One region of the Cellulosimicrobium sp. NPDC030954 genome, then DNA from elsewhere that is predicted to be linked to it. Evidence: riboswitches for the same ligand, from Rfam matches in the RefSeq annotation. Region 1 holds a riboswitch; each other region holds the start of a gene.

Region 1 (7,074 bases):
GCGCAGGACGCCGTCCTCGACCGCGGCCTCCAGGCCGACCTCCCGTGCGATCGCGACGATCGCGTCGCGCTGCTCCGGGTGGTCGTCGGCGTCGCCGCCGTCCCACAGCTCGAGCCACCGGTCGGTGGGGTCGTCGCTGCCGCAGTCGGCCCACACCCGGCAGATCCGGTCGAGCTCGTCCTGGGTCATCGGGCGGGTCGGGGTGGCGTACACGCGGGCTCCTCGGTTCGTCGCTGTCTGAGGCTGTCGGCTCACCGTAACCACTGCCGGCGGGCCAAGTACGCACCACGGAGGTATGGTCCGATCGCATGCAGCCGATGCCTTCCGCCGAGATGGTCTCGCTCATCTCCTTCCTCGCCGCTCTGCTGATCTTCTTCAGCATCGACGTGCGGACCCGAGACACGCAGGATGACGCTCCCTGGCACAGCCACCTGTTCTCGTGGTCGTCGCGCCTGGGCGGGGTCTCGACGGCCCTGGCCCTCTCGCTGGGCTGGATCGATCTCTTCCTTCCGGACGAGGACAGCCCGATCCACGTCGCGTTCGTGGCGGTCCCCGGGACGCTGGGTGTCGTGTGCGCGATCGTCCTGGGCGTCGAGATGCTGTGGCAGCGAGATCGCACCTGAGCGAGCCTGGTGGCGCGGTCCGTCCGACACGGGGACCGATGTCGCCCGTCTCAGCAAGCGGTCACTCTCGACCGCATGTCGGATGGGTCGTAGGATCGTGCCAACCATCCAGAGCGGTCGAGAGTCCTGGCTCGACGACACCGCAGCAACCCGCCGACGGAAGCCTCCCGAGGACAAAGGTGCTAACGCCAGGGTCGATGGAGCGACTAATGGTCTCAGAGGCATCCTTCGCGCACCGTCCGGGCAGCACGTGCCCGACGGCGGTCGCGCACGCACGCACCCCGGGCGAGGCGACGTCGTGAGCGTCGCGGACGCCGTCGGGCAGGCCCACGGCGGGGCGGCACGGCCGACGGTCTCGTTCGAGCTCATGCCCCCGCGGCGCCCGGACGCGGCGCCCAAGTTCTGGGAGACGGCACGCCGTCTCGTCGCGACGCACCCCGACTTCGTGTCCGTGACGTACGGGGCGGCGGGCACCGACCGTGCGACGGCTCGCCAGGTCGTCGGGCGGCTGCTCCAGGGCACGCCCGTGCTGCCGATCGCGCACCTCACGTGCGTCGGGGCGTCGCGCGAGGACGTCGAGGAGGTCATCTCCGACTTCCTCGACGAGGGCGTGCGCAGCTTCCTCGCGCTGCGGGGCGACCCGCCGCGCGACCAGCCGGACTGGCAGCCGGCGCCCGACGGCGTGCGGTCGTCGACCGAGCTCGTCGCGCTCCTGCGCGAGGTCGAGGCATCGCGCTGCGCGGCCGACCCGGCCGCGGCGCTGCGCGGCGCGGCCCGGCCGCTGACGATCGCCGTCGCGACGTTCTGCGACGGCAACCCCGCCGCCGGCACGACGCGCACGCAGGAGGTGCGCCGCCTGTGGCAGAAGCAGCAGGCCGGCGCGAGCTTCGCGATCACGCAGCTCTTCTACGACGCGTCGTCGTACACCGACTTCGTCGCCGAGGCCCGCGCGGCCGGCGTGACGATCCCCATCCTCGCCGGGCTGCTGCCCACGACGGAGCCCGCGCGGCTCCGCCGCGTCGAGGAGCTCACGGGCGTGCGCGCGCCCCAGCACCTGCTGGACGCGCTCGACGCCCTGCCCGACCCGGAGGCGCAGCACGCCTACGGGATCGCGTACTCGGTCGACCTCGCGCAGCGCGTCCTCGACGCGGGTGCGCCCGGTCTGCACGTGTACACGTTCAACAAGCACCGCGCCGCTCTTGACCTGCTCGAGGGTGTCCGCCTCGGCGGCGGGTCGGCCGGGACGGGAGGCAGCGCCAGCGCTGCCGCCGCCCCGCTCGTCCCGGACCTGGCCAGCGGGCCGTGGGTCACCGGCACCTCCCTGCCCACGACGAGCGCCGCCACGCACGGCACGCCCGTCTGACCGGTCCTCCGGACCAGCAAGAGGTTTCGATCATGACCACTTCCGTACCCTCCCCTACCCAGATCCAGGCCGGCTTCCCCGCCGGCACCGTGCTCGGCTACCCCCGCATCGGGCGTCGCCGCGAGCTCAAGAAGGCCGTCGAGGCGTTCTGGGCCGGGCGCACGAGCGCCGACGAGCTCGAGGCCACGGCCCGCGAGCTGCGCCTCGCGACCGCGCGCCGGCTCGTGGACCTCGGCCTCGGTGCCGACGACGCGGCGGTCCCCGGGTCGTTCTCCTTCTACGACCAGGTGCTCGACGTCGCCGCCTCGCTCGGCGCGGTCCCGTCGCGGTTCGCGTCGCTCACCGACGACGCCGGCCGCCTCGACCTCGCGGGCTACTTCACCGTCGCGCGCGGCCAGGGCGACGACGCCCCGCTCGAGATGACCAAGTGGTTCGACACCAACTACCACTACCTCGTGCCCGAGATCGGCCCGGACACCCCGATCCGGTTCGTCGACGACCGCATCGTGCGCGAGTTCGTCGAGGCCAAGGAGGCCGGCGTCGTGACGCGGCCCGTCGTCGTCGGGCCGGTGACGTTCCTCGCGCTCTCGAAGGCCGCCGAAGACGCCCCCTCGGGCTACTCGCCCCTCGACCGCCTGGACGACGTCGTCGCCGCCTACGCCGACCTGCTGCGCGCGCTCGCCGCCGCCGGTGCGCCGTGGGTCCAGCTCGACGAGCCGATCCTCGTCACCGACTCGGTCGACGTGCCGTTCACGGAGCTCGCGGCAGCGGTGGAGTCGGCCTACCGCACCCTCGCGACCGACCTCCGCCCAGTGCCGAACCCGGGGTCGCTCCCCACGGAGGCCGCCGGGTCGGGAGAGATCCCGGGTTCGGCGCAGGACGCGCGGCCCGCGATCCTCGTCGCGACGCCGTTCGGCGGGTTGGAGACGTCGGTCGACGCCGACGGCGGGACCCACGACTTCCTGGCGACGCTCGCGGGAACGGACGTCGAAGCGATCGCGATCGACGCCGTCCGGGCAGACCTCCCGGACTCGCCCTACGACGACCTCGTGTCGAAGACGATCGTCGTCGGCGCGATCGACGGGCACAACATCTGGCGTGCCGACCTCTCCGCGAAGCTCGACGTGCTCGATGCCGCACGCAACCTCGGGGCGGGCGCGGTCGCCGTCGGGACGTCGACGTCGCTGCTGCACGTGCCGCACGACGTGGAGGACGAGACGTTCGCCGAGGCGGGGGCGGCGTCGGGCACGACGCTCGACCCGCGCCTGCGCGACTGGCTCGCGTTCGCGGACCAGAAGGTGGGCGAGGTCGCGACGCTCGCCCGCGCGCTCACGGAGGGTCGCGACGGCGTCGCGGCCGAGATCGAGGCGTCCCGCGCAGCGGTGGCGTCACGCGCCGCGGCGAGCGGCGTCGTCGTGCCCGCGGTGCGCGAGCGCGCCGCCGCGCTCACCGAGGCGGACTTTGCGCGCGGCGACTACGCCGAGCGTGCGGCCGCGCAGCAGGAGCGCCTGAACCTGCCGCCGCTGCCGACGACGACGATCGGCTCGTTCCCGCAGACCCCGGAGATCCGCCGCGCCCGCGCGCTGTGGACGAAGGGCGAGCTCGCGGACGCGGACTACACGACCGCGATGCGCGAGGAGATCGCGCGCGTGGTCGCGCTCCAGGAGGAGCTGGGCCTCGACGTGCTCGTGCACGGCGAGCCCGAGCGCAACGACATGGTGCAGTACTTCGCGGAGCACCTCGACGGGTTCGCGGTCACGGCGAACGGCTGGGTGCAGTCGTACGGGTCGCGCTGCGTGCGCCCGCCGATCCTGTGGGGCGACGTGACGCGCCCGGCGCCGATCACGGTCGAGTGGTCGTCGTACACGGCGTCGCTCACCGAGAAGCCGGTCAAGGGCATGCTCACCGGGCCGGTGACGATCCTCGCGTGGTCGTTCGTGCGCGACGACCAGCCACTGGGCGACACCGCGAACCAGGTGGGCCTCGCGCTGCGCGACGAGATCGCGGACCTGGAGGCCGCGGGCATCGGGATCGTGCAGGTCGACGAGCCCGCGCTGCGCGAGCTGCTCCCGCTGCGCAAGGCCGACCAGCCTGCGTACCTCGACTGGTCGGTCGGCTCGTTCCGGCTCGCGACGTCAGGCGTGGCGGCGGCGACGCAGATCCACACGCACCTGTGCTACTCGGAGTTCGGCGAGGTCATCGGCGCGATCGACGGCCTCGACGCCGACGTGACGTCGGTCGAGGCGGCGCGCTCGCGCATGGAGATCGTGCCGGAGCTGCGCGACGCCGGGTACGCGCGCGGCATCGGGCCGGGCGTCTACGACATCCACAGCCCGCGCGTGCCCTCCGCCGAGGAGGTCACGGAGCTGCTGGAGCTCGCTGTGAAGTCGATCGACCCGAAGGTCGTGTGGGTCAACCCCGACTGCGGCCTCAAGACCCGCCGCTACGAGGAGACCGTGCCGTCGCTCGAGCACCTCGTCGCGGCGGCGAGGGCGGTTCGCGCGACCTTCGCCTGACCCAGGAGATAGCAGACATGCGATGTATGCTTCATCGCATGTCTGCTACCTTCGATGAAGGTCTGGTGCGCCGTACGACGAGCACGAACGCTCTCCAGTCGCATCTCGATGCCGTGGTCAGCCACGGGACCGGACAGATCGTCGCGCTGCGCGGGCGACGACACGTCGGCAAGTCCACCCTGGTCGAACAGTTCGTCGAGTCGGCGGAGGTGCCGTCTGTCTACGTCCCCGGCGTCTACGGGTCATCGGTGCGGCGCCAGCTCGACGACGCCACCCGAGCGATCGTCGAATCTCGCCGTCCGCTGCCGGACGCCGACCTCCTGACCCAGGCTCCGGCCGCCTCGTGGCGGGAATGGCTCGGCCGCCTGTCCGTCGCAGCACGGTCCGGACCTGTGATCGCCGTTCTCGACGAGTTCCCGTGGATGGTCGCCGCCGACCCGGCCCTCGAGGGCGAGCTGCAGGCCCAGTGGGACCGGACGCTGGAGAAGCTACCGATCCTGCTGGTCCTCATCGGCTCCGACGTCGCGATGATGGAACAGCTGTCGGCGCACGGTCGCCCCCTCTTCGGACGCCTGCGCCCGTGCGCCGTCGCACCGCTCGACCCGGCCGAGGTGGCGTCTGCGCTCCCGGGCCGCAGCGCGTTCGACGCCTTCGACGCCTACCTCGTCACGGGCGGGTACCCGCGACTGCTCACCGACCTCGCGAGGTCAGGGCGGAGCCCCGAGGAGTACGTCAGGGCCTCTCTCGCCGACTCCTACAGCCCGCTCGTCACGACGGCGCGGCTCACGCTCGACGCCGAGTTCCCCGACGCACCCGCCGCGTACCGGGTGCTCGCGGCGATCGGCTCGGACGACACGGCGAACCCCGGGTTCAGCGACGTGCTCTCCGCGATCCAGGACTCCTCGGAACGCAAGGCGCTGGAGACCGCGACGACCCGGGCACTCAAGACCCTGACGGAGACGAAGTCGCTCGTCGAACGCGAGGTACCGGCCTGGGCCGCGCCGGGGGGCCGGCTGCGTCGCTACCGGATCACGGATCCGTACCTTCGCTTCTGGTTCCGCTACGTCGAGCGGAGGGTGGAGCAGATCTCGCGCGGTCGAGAGGATCTCGCCATCACCGCCTTCGATCGCGACTGGGCGAGCTGGCGAGGACGAAGCATCGAACCGGTGGTCCGAGAAGCGCTGACCCGTCTCTCGCGGGACGACGAGCGGCTCGCCGACGTCGAGACGGTGCACCCGTGGTGGACCCGGGACGGCGGTGTCGAGGTCGACGTGGTCGCCATGACTCGCGACCGCTCTTCGCTGGTCGGTTCCATCAAGTGGCGGCGGGAGCGCGGCGTGTCGGCCCGGGAGATCAGCGCACTGCACGCCGTGCGCGGCCGGGTCCCGCGGGCGGCTGACGCGCTCGTCGCCGCCGTCAGCCCGTCGGGCGAGGTCCCCACCGGTGCTGACCTCGCCTTCAGCGCCGACGACCTGCTGGACGCATGGCGTCGATGAGGACCCGGAGCGCACCGCGGCGGTCGGGACGCCGCAGGCCACCGCGCGGCGCCACCCGGCGCCACGCGGGAGCCGTCCGCTCAGCGCTCCGCGGCGCCCGACATCGGGAGGGCGAACGCGAGCGTGCAGGCGGCGAGGCCGCCGACGAACAGCCACACGCCGCCGTCCACACCCGACATGCCCGAGCCCATGAGCACGAGCCCGCCCAGGAACAGCGCGAAGGCGACGACGAACCGGGCGACGGCGCCCGCGCGGTCCGCGACGTCGCGCCCCTCGGTGCCGGTGGGGATCTGCTGCGTGTCCTGCGTGCTCACAAGGGCTCCTTCGGTGCGGGTCAGTCCAGGTACCCCTCCACGGTACCGGGGTCGCGCACGGTCGCGGCATCCGGGTCGCTCCCGAACTCGCGGGCCGCGTCGCGCTGCCGCAGCAGGTCCCAGCACTGGTCGAGCTCCACCTCGATCGCGCGCAGCCGCTCGTGCTCCTGCCCGCCGGTGATCTCGCCGTGCGCGAACTGCTCGCGGAGCTCGCGCTCCTGCGCCACGAGGTCGCCGATCGTCCTGCGGATGCCGCCGTCGCTGGTCATGCGCACCACGGTATGCCCGACGGCGCACGCGCGCCCGGGCGGTCGGGCGGCACGTGGGACGTCCTAGGCTCGGGCCCATGACGACGACGATCGGCCGCACCGTCCTGCTGTGCCACGACCTCGACGCGAGCGCCGCGTTCTGGGCGGACGGGTTCGGGTTCGGGACGCTGTTCCGCGGCGAGACGGACGGCTTCCCGCTGCTGCACGTCGGGCCGGGTCGCGTCGACGAGCCCGGGCTCTGGCTCGTCCCGCTCCCCGCGGGCGGCGCGCCCCTCGTGCGCCACGGGCTGCCGAACCTCGTGCTCTACGTCGACGACCTCGACGCGACCCTCGCGCGGCTCGCCGCCGTGGGGGTCGCGCCGTTCGTCGGGCCGGACGCCGACGCCGAGTCCGGGGGCCGGTTCGCGCACGTCCACGACCCCGACGGGCACCGGATCGTCGTCGTGCAGCTCGGCCCGGTGGCCGACCCCGCGTAGGGCTACCGCGCCAGCAC
Region 2 (7,074 bases), on a different contig from region 1:
GCGATGAGCACGGCGATCGCGACGCACAGCGCGCCGACGGTCCCCATGAGGCCGAGGAACGGGATGCCGGTGACGTTGAGCGCGAGGAGCGCGATGAGCACCGTGGCGCCGGCGAAGACGACGGCGTTGCCCGACGTGCCGTTCGCGAGCGCGATCGACTCCTGCACGTCGTCGCCCTGCTTGAGCTGGCGGCGGTGGCGGTTGACGATGAACAGCGAGTAGTCGATCCCGACCGCGAGCCCGAGCATGAGGCCGAGCACGGGCGTCACGGACGACATCTCGACGACGCCCGACAGCGACATCGCCGCGAGCGCGCCGATCCCGACGCCGATGAGCGCCGTGAGGATCGGCAGCCCCGCGCCGACGAGCGTGCCCAGCATGACGATCAGCACGATCGCCGCGACGACGAGGCCGATCGCCTCGCCGACGCCGAAGACCTGGGGAACTCCTTGCGTGATGTCGGACGAGAAGTCCGTCTGGACGCCGTCGACCGGGTCGTCGGCGAAGACCGCGACGAGGTCGTCCTTGGTCTGCTGCTCGATGCTCATGTTCGGCTCGGTGAACGCGACGCTCGCGACGGCGGCGCTCCCGTCCTCGGACACCATGCGGATCTCCGACGCCATCTCGAGGAGCGGTGCGGAGAGCTCGAGCTGCGCGGACTGCTCCTCGAGCATCGTGCTCTGGTCCTCCAGCGCGGTCACCTGCTTGTCGAGCGCCGCGGCCTGGGCGTCGAGCTCGGCGCGCCCGGCGTCGAGCTCGGCCTGCTGCGCGTCGAGCTGGGGCGCCACCTGGTCGAGCGCGCCCGCGGCCTCGGCCTGCGCGCGCGCCGCGTCGAGCTGGGCCTGGCCCTGGTCGAGCTGGGTCCGCGCGGCGTCGAGCTGCTCCTGGCCCGCGGCGAGCTGGGCGCGACCGTCCTCGATCTGCGTGCGCCCGGCCTCGATCTGGGTGCGACCGTCCCCGATCTGCTGACGCTGGTCCGCCAGCTCGGCCTGCGTGGCGAACGGGTCGACGGCCGTCTCGACGCCGTCGACGTCCTCCGCCGCGGCGAGGCGGTCGGAGATCTCCGCCTCCTGCTCGGGCGTGAACGCGGAGCCGTCCTCCGTGACGAAGACGACGGTGCCGCTCCCGCCGGAGGCCTCCGGGAGCGCCGTCTGCAGGCGCTCGGTCACCTCGGCGGTCGGGGTGCCGGGGATGGAGAAGCTGCTCGCGAGCGAGCCGCCGAACGCGACGAACGCCGCCCCGGCCAGCACGAGCACCGCGAGCCACGAAGCGAGGACGGTCCGCGCGCGGCGCGCGCTGGCGCGGCCGAGGCGGTAGAGGAGTTCAGCCATGAGGATCCTTCGGTGGGAGTCCGGGACGGTCCGGTCGGCGGTCCGGTGAGCGGTGCGGCGTGCAGGCCGGGTGGTGGTCGGTCGGGGGAGGAGGGCGGCGTCAGGCGGGGAGCGCCCAGCCCGCGCGCACACGTCCGACGAGGTGGTCGAGGAGGTCCGCCCAGACGCGGCGCGAGGCGTCGTCGTCGGCGGCGCCGGTCGCGGCCCACCAGCGTCGCTGGATCACCAGGACCCCGGCCATGAGCGCGCCCACGAGCATCTCGATCTCGAGCGGGTCGACGTCGGGGTGCCGCCGCGTGGTCTCGGCGACCAGGCGCTCGGCGAGGTGGGTGAACGTGCGCACGACCATCGTCGTGACGCGCGGGGTGGGCTCGGTCGCGGTGCCGCCGAGTGCGCGCGTGAGGTAGGACATCGGGCCGACGAGGTCGGTGCCGCGGAGCGCCGCGGTGAGGTCGTCGAGCGGGGTCGTGCGGTCGGTGCCGGGGTCGGCCGCGCTCGCCCCGAGCGCGTCGACCACGGTGCCCAGCACATCCTCGCACACCTCGACCACCACGTCGTCGAGCGACGCGAAGTGGTTGAAGATCGTGCGCCGCGCGACGTCGGCGCGGGCCGCGAGCTCGTCGACGGTGAACCGGGTGCCGCCGTTCTCCTCCATGAGCGACGCCGCCGCGTCGACGATCGCCCGCCGGTGCCGTGCGCGCAGCGCGGCGCGGCGGTCGGTGGAGGAGCCGGTCGGGGGGGCGGGCGCGGAGCCCGTCGTCGGGTCGGTCACGGGCACGCCCGACGGGTCGGTCGCGGAGGGGAGGGGCACCTCTTGACACTAAGTGCATCGATGCACTCGGTGCAAGCAGCGCCTCGGGCGGCAGAAAGTTGACCGATCAAGTCCAGTATGTGGGAAGGTCCCCTCGGCGCGTTGACACCCTGCGGCGGCCGCTCGTAAGTTCCCGCGCAACCGAGGTCGACGTACCCCGGTCACAGGACATGGTCATGAGCTCCGACGCCAAGCCCCGGCTCGTCGGACGGCAACCCTCCCGCGCGGTGGGGTGCCCCGGGTGAGGACCGGGTCCCGCGTCGCGCGGACCACGCGCGGCGCGGGGCAAGGACGCGGAGCCCGGCGACGGGCACGAAGGAGACGGACGATGGACCGGCGGGAGTCGAGCACCGCGGTGAGCACCGCGGTGAGCACCCCGGTGACCGCCGCGCACGCCTCGACGTGCCCCCGTCCACCCGCGGGCGCCTCTGCCGCGCGCGCACTCGGGACCGCGGGTCCCGCGCGCGCCACCTGTTGTCGCTGACGACGAACCGCCACCGAAGAGGCCCGCGCGCCCCGCGCGTGGCCCGTCGCCCCCGGCTTCCCGCGCCCCGTCCTGCCACCCCGCGGCGGAGCAGCCCTGCCCACCTCCGCACCCGCCGCGCCCCGAGCGTCGTCGGCGCTCTACCGGCGACGGCGTCGGCGCTGCGCTGGCAGCACCGAGAACGGAACCTCGCGATGTCCGACCCCCGCCCCGCCCGCACGCTCCACCTCGGCGTCGACCTCACCGACGCCGGCGCGCACCCCGCCGCCTGGCGGACCGTGGGCACCCAGGCCCAGCGGCTCTTCGACGGGAAGCGCCTCGTCGAGCTCGTCGCCACCGCCCAGCGCGGCCTGCTCGACCTCGTCACGCTCGACGACGCGTTCACGCTCCGGCCGAGCCGCGACGGGTCCGTCCGGGGCCGGCTCGACGCCGCGCTCGTCGCCTCCCGCCTCGCGCCCCGCAGCGCGGGGATCGGCCTCGTCCCGACCGTGACGACGACGCACACCGAGCCCTTCCACGTGTCCACCGCGATCGCGACGATCGACCACGTGAGCTCTGGACGCGCCGGCTGGCAGGTCGGGTGGTCCACCACGCCGGCAGAGGCCGCGGCGTCCGGGCCCGACGGCGCGCAGGACGAGCCCGGCGCCGTCGCGGAGGCGGGCGCGGCCGTCGAGGCCGTCACGCGGCTGTGGGACTCGTGGGAGGACGACGCGGAGACCCGCGACGTCGCGACCGGCCGGCCCGGTGATCGCGAGCAGCTCCGCCACGTCGACCACGAGGGCATCCGGTTCGCGGTCGCGGGGCCGTCCAGCACGCCGCGGCCGCCGCAGGGCCGGCCGCCCGTCGTCGTGCGAGCGAGCACGCCCGCGTCGCTGGACCTCGCGGCCCGCCGCGCGGACGTGGTCCGGGTGCGGGCGGCGACGCTGGACGAGGCTGTCGCCCGGCGGGCGCAGGTGCGCGCCGCCGCGGCAGACGCGGGGCGCGACCCCGACGCCCTGCGGGTCCTCGTGGACGCGTACGTGGTCATCGGCGACACGCGTGCGAGCGCCCAGGCGCGCCTCGACCTGATCGAGGACCTCGAGGGCGTCTCGTGGGACACGGACTCCCTCACGCACGTCGGCACGGCGCGCGACCTCGCGGTCACGGCCGAGGAGTGGGTGCGCGCCGGTGCGGCAGACGGCTTCCTCCTGCGCCCGTCGTCCCTGAGCACCGACCTCGACGCGATCGTCGGCCGGGTCGTGCGCCTCCTGCAGGGGGCCGGCCTGTTCCGCACGGCCTACCCCGGGACGACGCTGCGCGACACGCTCGGTCTCTCCGGACGAGCATCCCGGCACGTCGCGGTCGCCTGACCGAGCCCCTCGGCGCAGGCCGTGCGGCCCGGGCCTCGTGCGACCACGACGCCCGGGCCGACGGGCTCGTCAGGCCTCGCGGTTCTCCGAGGAGAGGAACCACGCCTGCTTCTCCAGGTCGGCGATGATCTCGTGCAGGATGTCGGCGGTCGTGGGGTCCTCGGCGTCGACGCCGTCGTGCACCTCGCGCACGACCTCGACGGTCTGGGCGATGCGCTCGACGATCGCGTCGACCGTGTCGCCGACGGACACGAGGCCGGCCGGGTACGGCGAGAGGTCGGTCGTCGTCGCGACGGTCTCGGTCCGGCCGTCGGGCACGACCTGGAGCGCGCGCATGCGCTCCGCGACGGTGTCGCTGTGCTCGCGCGCGACGTCCACGACATCGTCGAGCTGGAGGTGCAGGTCGCGGAACCCGCGGCCCGTGACGTTCCAGTGGGCCTGCTTGCCCTGGACGTGCAGGTCGACGAGCGCGACGAGCACGCGCTGCAGGTGGGCGCGGAGCGTCTCCGACGCCTCGAATCGGGCGGTGGCGCGGTGGATGGTGGGTGCGGACATGGTGCTCCTCGCTCTCTCGGGGGTCTCCCGGAACGTGCGGCGGTCACCCGGCTTCCGTCGGTGCCGTCCTCGTGGCTCGTTCTCTTGAACGATTCCAGACTAGGTAGGATTCCCCGCTCCCGCCAGCAAGGACAGGCGTGCCTGACCTACGGCGACACGGGCCGATGGTGCCCGTCGCGAGGGGTGCGCGTCACGTTCTCTCGCCAGGTGAGAGGACCCGCCGCGGCCCTTGCCGAGCGACGCCCGGAGTGGTCCGCTGGCGTCATGACCGACGACCTCGCCCCTGCCGCCCTGCACCTCCTCCCCCAGCGCACGCTCGGCGCGGGGGACGCCGCCCTCACCGTCGCGGCCGTCGGTTTCGGCGGCATGTCCGTGACGGACGCGTACGGCCCCGCGGACGCCACCGAGGCGGAGGCCGTGCTGCGACGTGCGCTCGAGCTCGGGGTGACGCTGATCGACACCGCCGACGTCTACGGGCACGGCCGCAACGAGGAGCTGATCGGCCGGGTACTCGGGGCGCACCGCGACCAGATCGTCCTCGCGTCGAAGTTCGGGCTCCCGCCCGCGGGCGGGCACCCGGACGGCCGGCGGGTCGACGGTCGCCCCGCGTACGTGCGCGCGGCGGTCGACGCGAGCCTGCGCCGCCTCGGCACGGACCGGCTCGACCTGTACTACCTGCACCGCGTCGACCCGCAGGTCCCGATCGAGGACACGGTCGGTGCGCTCGCGGGGCTCGTGGAGGCCGGGAAGGTCCGCGGCATCGGCCTCTCGGAGCCGTCCGCCGCGACGGTGCGCCGCGCCCACGCGGTGCACCCGGTGACGGCCGTGCAGAGCGAGTACTCCCTGTGGACGCGCGACCCGGAGGACGAGGTGCTGCCCGCGCTGCGCGAGCTCGGCGTCGGGTTCGTGCCCTTCTCACCCCTGGGCCGCGGCATCCTCACCGGCACCGTGGACGCGCCCGACGGCTTCGCCGCGGACGACGTGCGCCGCGCCCACGCCCGGTACGCCGGCGAGGCGTTCGAGCACAACCGCGGCCTCGTGCGCACCCTCGAGCAGCTCGCCGCGGAGCGCGGCGTCACGACGGCGCAGCTCGCCCTCGCCTGGCTGCTCGCCCAGGGCGAGGACGTCGTCCCGATCCCGGGCACGAAGCGACTCGCCTACCTCGAGCAGAACGTCGCCGCGGCCTCGATCGGGCTCACCCCGGACGACGTCGCGGCGATCGGCGCCGCCATCCCGCGCGGGGCGGTGCAGGGCGTGCGGCACCCGCAGGCGGACCTTCTCGCCGGCTGACCCGGTCAGCCCGGCAGGGTCGCGGCTCCCGGGCCGGCGGGTGCGGCGTCGGGCGCGCGTCGCCGTGCCCGGACGCCGACGAGCGCCAGGGCCAGCTGCGCGACCCAGAGCACGAGGACCGCGGGCACCACGACGGCGCTCGCGAGCTCGGCCGCGTGATACCCGGGAGGGGTCGCGACGTCCAGCGGGACCGGCTGGGTGTACGTCAGGAGGAAGCCGACGGGGACCGTCACGACCCACAGCGCGACGGTCACGACGGCGTCGGGGAGCGGGACGTCGTCGGCGGTCCGTACGCGCCCGACCCACGTCCCCAGCAGGGGCGGGAGCGCGAGCAGGCCGGCGACCGGGACCGCCGCGACGACGAACCCCGCCATGAGCAGGCCGCCGCCCGCGGCGACGGCTCCGGCCACGAGGCACAGCGGGAGCACGAGGGCCGCCCAGAGCCGGCCGCGGAACGCGATCGTCCGCAGCCGTCGTGCTGTCGTCATGCGCGGCCCCCGTCGTCGTGGCGCGCCTCGGCGCGCGTCGTCGGCATCGTACGGCCGTGCCGCGCTCCGGGGGGATGGCGCGCGCGACCCATGGCTCGGGGCGGCACGCGGACCTAGACTGGAGGGGTCCTGTGGGTCTCCCCGCGCAGAGGTCGGCTCCGATGTCGTGGCTGCTCATGATCTGGTGCGCGACGGCGTGCACCGCCGCCGCCGCGTGGTGGGTGCTGCGCCGCGCAGGTCGCCCTCCGAGCCACCGGACGACCAGCCGGCCGCACCTGCTGCGGCGCCGTCCGCCGCCCCCCGACCCGCTCGCGACGCTCGCGCTCCAGGTGCGGCTGAGCGAGCTCGCGGCGGAGATGCGGCGCATCGAGGCGGACCCGGAGGTCTTCGCCCGTGCTCACCACTACCTCGCGGTCCAGGGCGCCTACGACGCGCTGCTGCGGGAGGCGTGCCGGCTCACCGGGCTCTCGGTCGAGGACGCCCCGCTGCGGGCCGGGTTCCGCACGGGCGACGACGAACGCTTCCGCGAGGAGCTCGAGCTCAGCGCGCGCGGCTGGAGCTGGTGACCGGTCCACCCGTGAAGGGCGGCGCGGGACGGACGAGGGGCCCGACGGCGGCGCGTCCGCGGTCGGGCCCCTCGCCCCTGGTGCCCGCCGCTCGGGGTCAGAGCGCCGAGTGGTCCCCGATCCGGTGGTAGGTGCGGTCGTGGTAGACGAGGGGCGACGGCGCGCCGGCCGCCCCGGGCCGGGTGCCACCGCCCGCGCCG
Region 3 (7,074 bases), on a different contig from region 1:
CGCCGGGACGGTCGCCTTCGCCGTGCGCGGGCGGCGGTTCGTGGCGGTGACGAGGGCCGCCGTCGTGCAGCTCCGGCTGGTGGATGACGACGTCGCACGGCTGCTCGCCGAGCACCCGACGGCCTCGCGGGTGACGCGCGGCGACCACCTGCTCGGCGCGGGCGTGCCCCTCGCCGACGTCGACGGTCTGCAGGCCAACCACTGGGTGCGGCGCGCGTGGCTCGCCCGTGCGCCCCGGCGCCTGGCCGCGACCCTCCTCGCGGCCGACGGCGCGGAGCCCGGCACGGTCGGCGACCTCCCCGCCGCCATCGGACGGCCCGCCACGCGCGCGCTCGCCGGGGCGGGCATCACCACGTTGTCCGACGTCGCCCGGATCGCCGACGCGGACCTGCTCGCCCTGCACGGGGTCGGGCCCCGGGCCGTGCGGATCCTGCGCGAGGCCGCGAACGGGTGACGAGCGGGCAATGGTGCCGATAGCATCTGATATCGGAGGTGGGGATGGTGGAAGGGTCGTCGGTCGAGGCCGCGTTCGAGGCGTATCTCGGTGGGCTCGCGACGAGGGCGCGCGCCCTGCGGGACGAGGCGAGCGCGACGCTCGAGCGGGGTGCGCGACAGGCGGCTGAGCTCGGATGGAGCCAGCGGCGCATCGCCGCAGGCCTCGGGAGGAGTCAGCCGGAGATCAAGCGACTGCTCGATCGGTCTGCCGAGCCCGGTGCCGCGGCGAAGGTCGAGGCGAGCGCGGGGCCGACGACGGTGCTCGACACCGTGCTGCGCGGGAAGCGCGACGCGGTGGTCTCTGCGGCTGCTCGGCACGGAGCAGGGAACGTCCGTGTGTTCGGGTCGGTCGCGACGGGCACCGACACGCCCGAGTCGGACGTTGACCTCCTCGTCGACGTGGACGACACGGTGGGCCTCATGGGGCTGGCCGCCCTCCAGCTCGAGCTCGAGGAGATCCTGGGTCGCGCGGTGGACGTCGTGCCGGAGCGATCGCTCCGGCCGGAGGTGCGCGCCACCGTCCAGGCGATCCCCCTGTGAGGCGGACCGACGCCGACCCTGCGCGACCGTCGAGAACGATCTCGTCGAGTACGCCGCAGCCCTGAGGAGCGTCGCGGCGAGGAGTGGCTGAGCGCTCGAACCTCGCTGGCTGAGCCTGGAACTCCGGCGCCGGGCTACGTCTCCCGCGGTGGGTGCGAGCACGATGTGCGCGCACCTCTTGCGCATGTGCAGTTACTGCACGTAGGGTCACTGCATGGCCACGGACCCGTCGCGACACCCTCGACCTCGCCTCGACGCCGCACGCGCAGCGCTCGACGAGGCGTCGACCGCCGCGCCGGGCGAGGCCGTCGAGCCGCTGTCGCGGGCACGCGCGCTCCTCGACGTCGCGCTCGACGAGGCGATGGCCGAGGCGCTGCTCGCCGGGTCGTCCATGCGTTCCGTCGCCGAGTCGGCCGGCGTCGCGCCCAACACCGTGCCGCCCCGCATCGCGCGGACCCCGGCGCTCGCGGGCTACTCCGGCCCCGACGGCCGCGTCTCCGCCGAGGGCGTCACGCGCGCCCGCTACGACCGCGAGCGGGGAACCCCGCCGCCCGAGCCGACGACCGCCGTCGAACCGCTGAGGTTCCGCCGCCGCACCTAACCGTCCACAGCACCGTCCGTCCAGCAGCACGACGAAGGGAACCGCCATGCCTGACCAGACCCTCACCCACCTCGCCATGCTGCTCGACCGGTCCGGCTCGATGCAGTCGATCAAGCAGGCCACCGAGCAGGGCTTCGACCTGTTCCTCACCGAGCAGCGCGACGCACCCGGCCGCTGCACGGTCACGCTCGCGCAGTTCGACAACGAGTACGAGGAGGTCTACACGGACCTCGACGTGCGCGAGGTCCCCCCGCTGGACCTGCACCCGCGTGGCATGACCGCGCTGCTCGACTCCATCGGGCGCCTCGTGCAGACCACGGCGCTGCGCATCGCCCAGCTCCCCGAGGAGCAGCGGCCCGGCGCCGTGATCGTCGGGATCATGACCGACGGCCTCGAGAACGACTCCAAGGAGTACACGCACGCCGCGATCAAGGCGCTCGTCACCGAGCGCGAGGAGCAGTTCGGATGGACGTTCCTCTACATGGGCGCCAACCAGGACGCGATCGAGGTCGGCGCGTCGCTCGGCGTGAAGCGCGAGCGGTCGCTCACGTACGACACGGCGAACGTCGACCAGGCGTACGCCGCGACGTCGCGCAGCATGGCCGCGATGCGTGGAGCCGTGTGGGCCGGCGCGGCGCCCGCTGCCGCGCGCGACCAGCACGCCGCGTACACCGAGGCGGACCGTGCGGCGGCAGGTGGCTCCGCGCCGGGGCGCGCGAGCACTCCGACCGGTCGTCGCAGCCCTGTGCCCGCACCGGTGCGGCCCGCCCCGCGCGGGACGAAGGACGACCCGTTCGACGAGCCGCACCTGCTGGAGCACGTGCGGTCGGTGCTCGCGACGGGCGCGCCGACGCTGGCCGACGTGGGGACGTTCGGTGGACGCGCCGTCGTCTGGGCGACCGTGCGCGGCGTGCCGGTCTACCTCAACGCGGACTCGTCGCGCGCGGCGCTGCAGCAGCTCGTGGATGCGGCCGCGGGTGGACCTCTCCCGTGGACCGTCATCGCGAGCCAGAGTGGCCAGCTCAACAAGGTGACGTTCCGGTCCGGAGCGCGCGTGCCCGGGTTCTACTGCTACGCGCGCGAGATCCAGCCCACGGCAGGCCCGCTGGGAGGCGCCGTCGTCGCGCGCTGAAGGTCCGACGCCGTGGGACGGGCCGCGAGGTGCGGCCCGTCCTGCGGTGCAGCTCCGGCTGTGGGCCGCCGAGGCGAGACGACGCGGTCGTCGACTCCCTGCCTTCAGAGAGTCGACTACCGTGCCTCCAGAGACGGCGGGTGAGTACCCGACGCACGACGTGAGCAGGGGGCTGCTTCATGGAGGATCCGCGCGCGGCGGCGAGGGCGGGACGAGTCCGGCGGCACGCACGATGGGTCGTGCCGCTCGTCGCCGCACCCGCCGTGTTCCTCGCTTGCGTCCTCGCCCTCGACGCGCTCAACCGGCACGAGCTCTACCACGGGGCGTGGGCGTTCCTCGTGCTCCTGGTGGTCGCCGTGGCGTTCCTCGGGCCGGTCGCCCTGCTCGCTGTCGCGATCGCAAAGGGCGCCAGGACATTCCGGGAGCACCGGCGCAGCCGCGGTCGGTTCTCTGCGACCGAGCGTGCCGAGATCGGCCGGCGCGACGCCGCCGCGCACGCGTGGGCGAACGCCCAGGGCCTGCACCGGCATCTCCTCGCGCGGGAGGTTCCGCCCACGCTGCGGGTGTGGGACGTCGTCCCGTACGCGGGCGAGGAGTTCTTCTGCGACGTGCCCGCCGGGTACGCGCGCTACTACGGGACGACTGTCAGCTACACGCAGACGTCGGGGTTCTACTACGGGCGGCCGTCGTTCGTCCTCACCGGCCTTGCCGTGACGGCGATCGCCAACGCCGCCGAGCGCAGCGCCGCCCAGGCGCAGGCCCGAGAGCAGTGGCGTGAGCGCTGCGTCTCCCGGCTCGTCGTGAGCAACCACCGGCTGCTGGTCCAGGTGCATGGGCGATGGCTGTCGTTCGACTACTCCGCGATGACGGCGGTGTTCCCCGAACCCGGCGGGTGGGCCCTCGTCTGCCAGTTCTCCTCGACCGAGCCGCTCTTGCTCACCGGCGACCACGCCCCCTTCGCCGCGGTGATGACCCTGTACAGGACGCACGGTGAGCAGGCGCTGAGAGATCACCCCGGTCTGGAGCCGCTCCGGCCGGTGCACGGCCCGGCCAGCCCGGGGAGCGAGGTTGCGTCCGATCAGCGGGTGAGGTAGACATCTGCCCAGGTCACGAGTGACCGGCGAGACGCCCTCCGCGTGCCGGTCCGGCAACCGCGCCCCTCGCGCACGGTGCCCCAGGAGGAAGACCGGCCCTGGCCGAACGGTCAGGGAAGTGCGAGGTCGACGTCCGCCTCGGTGCGTTGCTGCGCGCCCGGGTGCCGTCGGCCCTGACCGAAGGGCTGCTCCGATGAACCCGACCCCGACCATGACCCTGTGGGTCCGTACCGACGACCCGTGCCAGCTGCTCGTGAGCGACGAGGGGCACCTCGTGTGCCCGGTCCACACCGGGCACCCGCGCCCGGTCCCGTCGCGCGGGTGCTCGTTCAACCCGTTCCTGCGTCTCTGCCACGTCTGCCTGAGCGAACGCGTCCAGATGACGAGCCGCTTCCACATCGAGCGGCGCGTGTGCGACGCGTGCCAGAAGATCGACGCCGCGATCGCCACGTCGCTCGGTGCCGAACCCCTGACCGGGATCACGCAGGACCACCAGACGCTGCGGCGCATGGAGGCCTACGTCACGCTCGTGTTCCCGACGCGGTGGCGGCGCGCGCGCGAGAGCGGCCTCGGCGTCGTCGAGCTCGACACGAACGCACCGTTCTGGGACAGGAAGCCCGACCGCCGGGTCGAGCCCCAGCCACCCATGACGGTGCGGCACTTTGCGCGACTCGACCACTGGCGCACCCGCGGTGGCGGCGGGCCGGACTCCGTGTCCCGCCGCGCCGCGTTCCTCGCGTGGGCACGGGCCGTGCACCCCGCGAGCCCCGTGGCCGTCGCAGCGGGTGAAATCCCGTGACGCGGGAGACCGCAGGTCGTCAGACCCGTGACGTCGTCGGCACGGTGCGGTACGAACGGCACATGCCGCTCGCGTTCCCGCCCGACCCGACGTTCCCCGACGACGGCGGCGCCGAGCGCGCCGTGTGGGACGCGCTGCGCGAACAGCTCCCCGACGACGTCGTGCTGTTCCACGGGGTGCACGTGCAGGAGGACGAGCAGGAGTACGAGATCGACGTCCTCGTCGCCTGGCCAGGGGTCGGGCTCGCCGCGATCGAGGTCAAGGGCGGGCACATCGACCGGGTCGACGGCACCTGGTTCCAGGGCAACGGTCCCCGGCGGCACCGCATCGACCCGGTGCGCCAGGTCCAGGGTGCTCGGCACGCGCTGCAGGCCCTGCTGCGCCGTCGCGACCTGTGGGCCGCAGAGGCGCGCACCGCGCACCTCGTGGCGTTCCCGCACCGGTACGTCCCGCGCGACTGGGAGACGGTCGACCTTCCGCGGGACATGCTCGTGGACCGCGGCGACCTGGAGCGGTCGGGCGGCGTCGCCGAGCGGGTGAAGCGCGCCGTCGAGCGGCACGGCCAGGGCCATGCCGGGCTCGCGGTCGACGACGTCCCCGCCCTCGTGGACTCGCTCGCCGGTGGCTTCCCCAGCCAGACGGAGCACCTGTCGCTCGCCCTGGAGCACGAGACGCGCCTGGAGCAGATGACCCGCGACCAGGCCCGCGTGCTCGACGCGCTCTCCGAGGTGCGCCGGATGAGGGTCGTCGGCGGCGCGGGGGCGGGCAAGACGTGGCTCGCGCTCGAGCAGGCGCGCCGGCGTGCGCGGGCGGGTGAGCGCGTCGCCCTGCTCTGCTACTCGCGGGGGCTCGGGCGCTACCTCGAACGCGTCACCCAGACGTGGCCGGCGCGCGACCGTCCCGCCTACGTGGGACTGTTCCACGACCTGCCGCTGAGCTGGGGCGCCGAGCGCGGCGCCGACGACGACCCGGACTACTGGGAGCGGCACCTGCCGACCGAGCTCGGCCGGCTCGCGGGCGAGCGTCCGTCGACGGACCTGTTCGACGCCGTCGTCGTGGACGAGGCGCAGGACTTCGGCGACCTCTGGTGGCCGTCGCTCCTGCGGTGCCTGCGCGACCCGGACGAGGGAGGCCTCTACGTCTTCCTCGACGACGCGCAACGGGTCTTCCCCCGCGCCGCCGACGTACCGCTCCAGCTCGTCCCCGTGACACTGCGCGAGAACCTGCGCTCCACGAAGCAGATCGCCCAGGTGTTCGGCGCGCTCTCACCCGACACCCTCACCCCACGAGGGATGAACGGCCCCCGCGTACGGATCGTCGACGTGCCCGCCGCCGCAGCCGTGGAAGCCGCCGACGACGCCGTCGAAGCGCTGCTCGACGAAGGGTGGAACCCCGGCCAGGTCGCGCTCCTGGCCACGGGCCGGCGCCACCCCGCCCAGGTCAACGAGGTCACCCTCGGCGGGTACGCCGCCTACTGGGACGCGTTCTTCGCGGAGGACGACGTGTTCTTCGGGCACGTCCTCGGGTTCAAGGGCCTCGAACGCCCTGCGGTCGTCCTGTCCGTCAACGGCGTGCGGGACGAGGCGCGAGCCCGCGAGATGCTCTACACCGGCCTGTCACGCGCCCGCTCGCTGCTCGTCGTCGTCGGCGACCGGTCGTGGATCGAGGGCGTCGGGGGAGAGGCCGTGCGACGACGGCTCACGGAAGCGGAGGCCTGGGCACCCGTCGGGTCGGGGGCGGACGCCTGACGGCGCCCGCCCCCGGCCGGGAAACGGTCAGGAGACGGTTGCCGCCTCGGCGTGGGCGGGGAGCAGGTCGCTGCGGCGACCGTTCCACAGGACTACCAGCTCGTCGCGTGCACGGGTCGCCGCGACGTAGAGCAGGGACCTCTCGCGCAGCTCGCCGTCGGCGCGATCGGCCTCCGGCAGGGCCGACAACCCGTAGCCCCAGCCCTGCTCGTCCGACGAGACGCCGAACAGGATGACGCGCTTGAACTCCATGCCCTTGGAGCGGTGCATGGTCATGACGAGCACGCTCCCGGTCCCGGTCGCGGCGTCGTCCTGGATGAACTTCGCCTTGACGCCGCGCTCGCTCAGCGCGTGGACGACCTTGTCGCCGGTGTTCTTGGTGCGGACGAGCACGCCGATCGTCTCGGGGGCGTCCCCGGCGTCGCGCCAGCCGCGGACGAGCTCGGCAGCCTGTTCGTACTCGTCGAGGAGCGAGGACGCCCGGACCTCTCGGGGCGCGGGCCCGGACCGCGCGGATCGGTAGCCGGTGGCGGCCGCGTCTCCCGCCTCCATGTCGATCCAGTCCTCCCCGGCCAGCACGCCGACGGCGTAGCGCAGCACCTGTGCGGTCGTGCGGTAGTTGAGGGTGAGGCGCCGGGACCTGCCGACGATGTTGATCCCGTACC

What was found. A riboswitch is a leader RNA that binds a small molecule or an ion and turns the genes downstream of it on or off. The one in region 1 is predicted to bind S-adenosylmethionine.
Region 2: linked by a shared signal. The riboswitch ahead of ACZ402_RS01275 (LLM class flavin-dependent oxidoreductase) and the one ahead of ACZ402_RS13245 (methylenetetrahydrofolate reductase) in region 1 are both predicted to bind S-adenosylmethionine.
Region 3: linked by a shared signal. The riboswitch ahead of ACZ402_RS11825 (hypothetical protein) and the one ahead of ACZ402_RS13245 (methylenetetrahydrofolate reductase) in region 1 are both predicted to bind S-adenosylmethionine.

What each region holds. Positions count from the first base shown of each region.
Region 1 covers NZ_JBVIFN010000006.1:58,357-65,430, forward strand. Annotated here, with positions in the region: gene ACZ402_RS13235 (hypothetical protein) at 1-213, opposite strand, end outside; gene ACZ402_RS13240 (hypothetical protein) at 309-623, shown strand; SAM riboswitch class I at 725-827, shown strand; gene ACZ402_RS13245 (methylenetetrahydrofolate reductase) at 991-1,986, shown strand; gene metE (5-methyltetrahydropteroyltriglutamate--homocysteine S-methyltransferase) at 2,019-4,502, shown strand; gene ACZ402_RS13255 (ATP-binding protein) at 4,541-5,998, shown strand; gene ACZ402_RS13260 (hypothetical protein) at 6,079-6,312, opposite strand; gene ACZ402_RS13265 (DUF2630 family protein) at 6,333-6,581, opposite strand; gene ACZ402_RS13270 (VOC family protein) at 6,659-7,057, shown strand; gene atpC (ATP synthase F1 subunit epsilon) at 7,060-7,074, opposite strand, start outside.
Region 2 covers NZ_JBVIFN010000001.1:298,553-305,626, forward strand. Annotated here, with positions in the region: gene ACZ402_RS01265 (MMPL family transporter) at 1-1,331, opposite strand, end outside; gene ACZ402_RS01270 (TetR/AcrR family transcriptional regulator) at 1,432-2,142, opposite strand; SAM riboswitch class IV at 2,315-2,440, shown strand; gene ACZ402_RS01275 (LLM class flavin-dependent oxidoreductase) at 2,821-3,975, shown strand; gene ACZ402_RS01280 (Dps family protein) at 4,045-4,530, opposite strand; gene ACZ402_RS01285 (aldo/keto reductase) at 4,795-5,820, shown strand; gene ACZ402_RS01290 (hypothetical protein) at 5,826-6,308, opposite strand; gene ACZ402_RS01295 (hypothetical protein) at 6,470-6,874, shown strand; gene ACZ402_RS01300 (flavin reductase family protein) at 6,972-7,074, opposite strand, start outside.
Region 3 covers NZ_JBVIFN010000005.1:74,930-82,003, forward strand. Annotated here, with positions in the region: gene ACZ402_RS11800 (hypothetical protein) at 1-454, shown strand, start outside; gene ACZ402_RS11805 (nucleotidyltransferase family protein) at 502-1,035, shown strand; gene ACZ402_RS11810 (hypothetical protein) at 1,250-1,636, shown strand; gene ACZ402_RS11815 (hypothetical protein) at 1,683-2,768, shown strand; gene ACZ402_RS11820 (hypothetical protein) at 3,008-3,862, shown strand; SAM riboswitch class IV at 3,874-3,989, shown strand; gene ACZ402_RS11825 (hypothetical protein) at 4,056-4,661, shown strand; gene ACZ402_RS11830 (nuclease-related domain-containing DEAD/DEAH box helicase) at 4,724-6,409, shown strand; gene ACZ402_RS11835 (3'-5' exonuclease) at 6,437-7,074, opposite strand, start outside.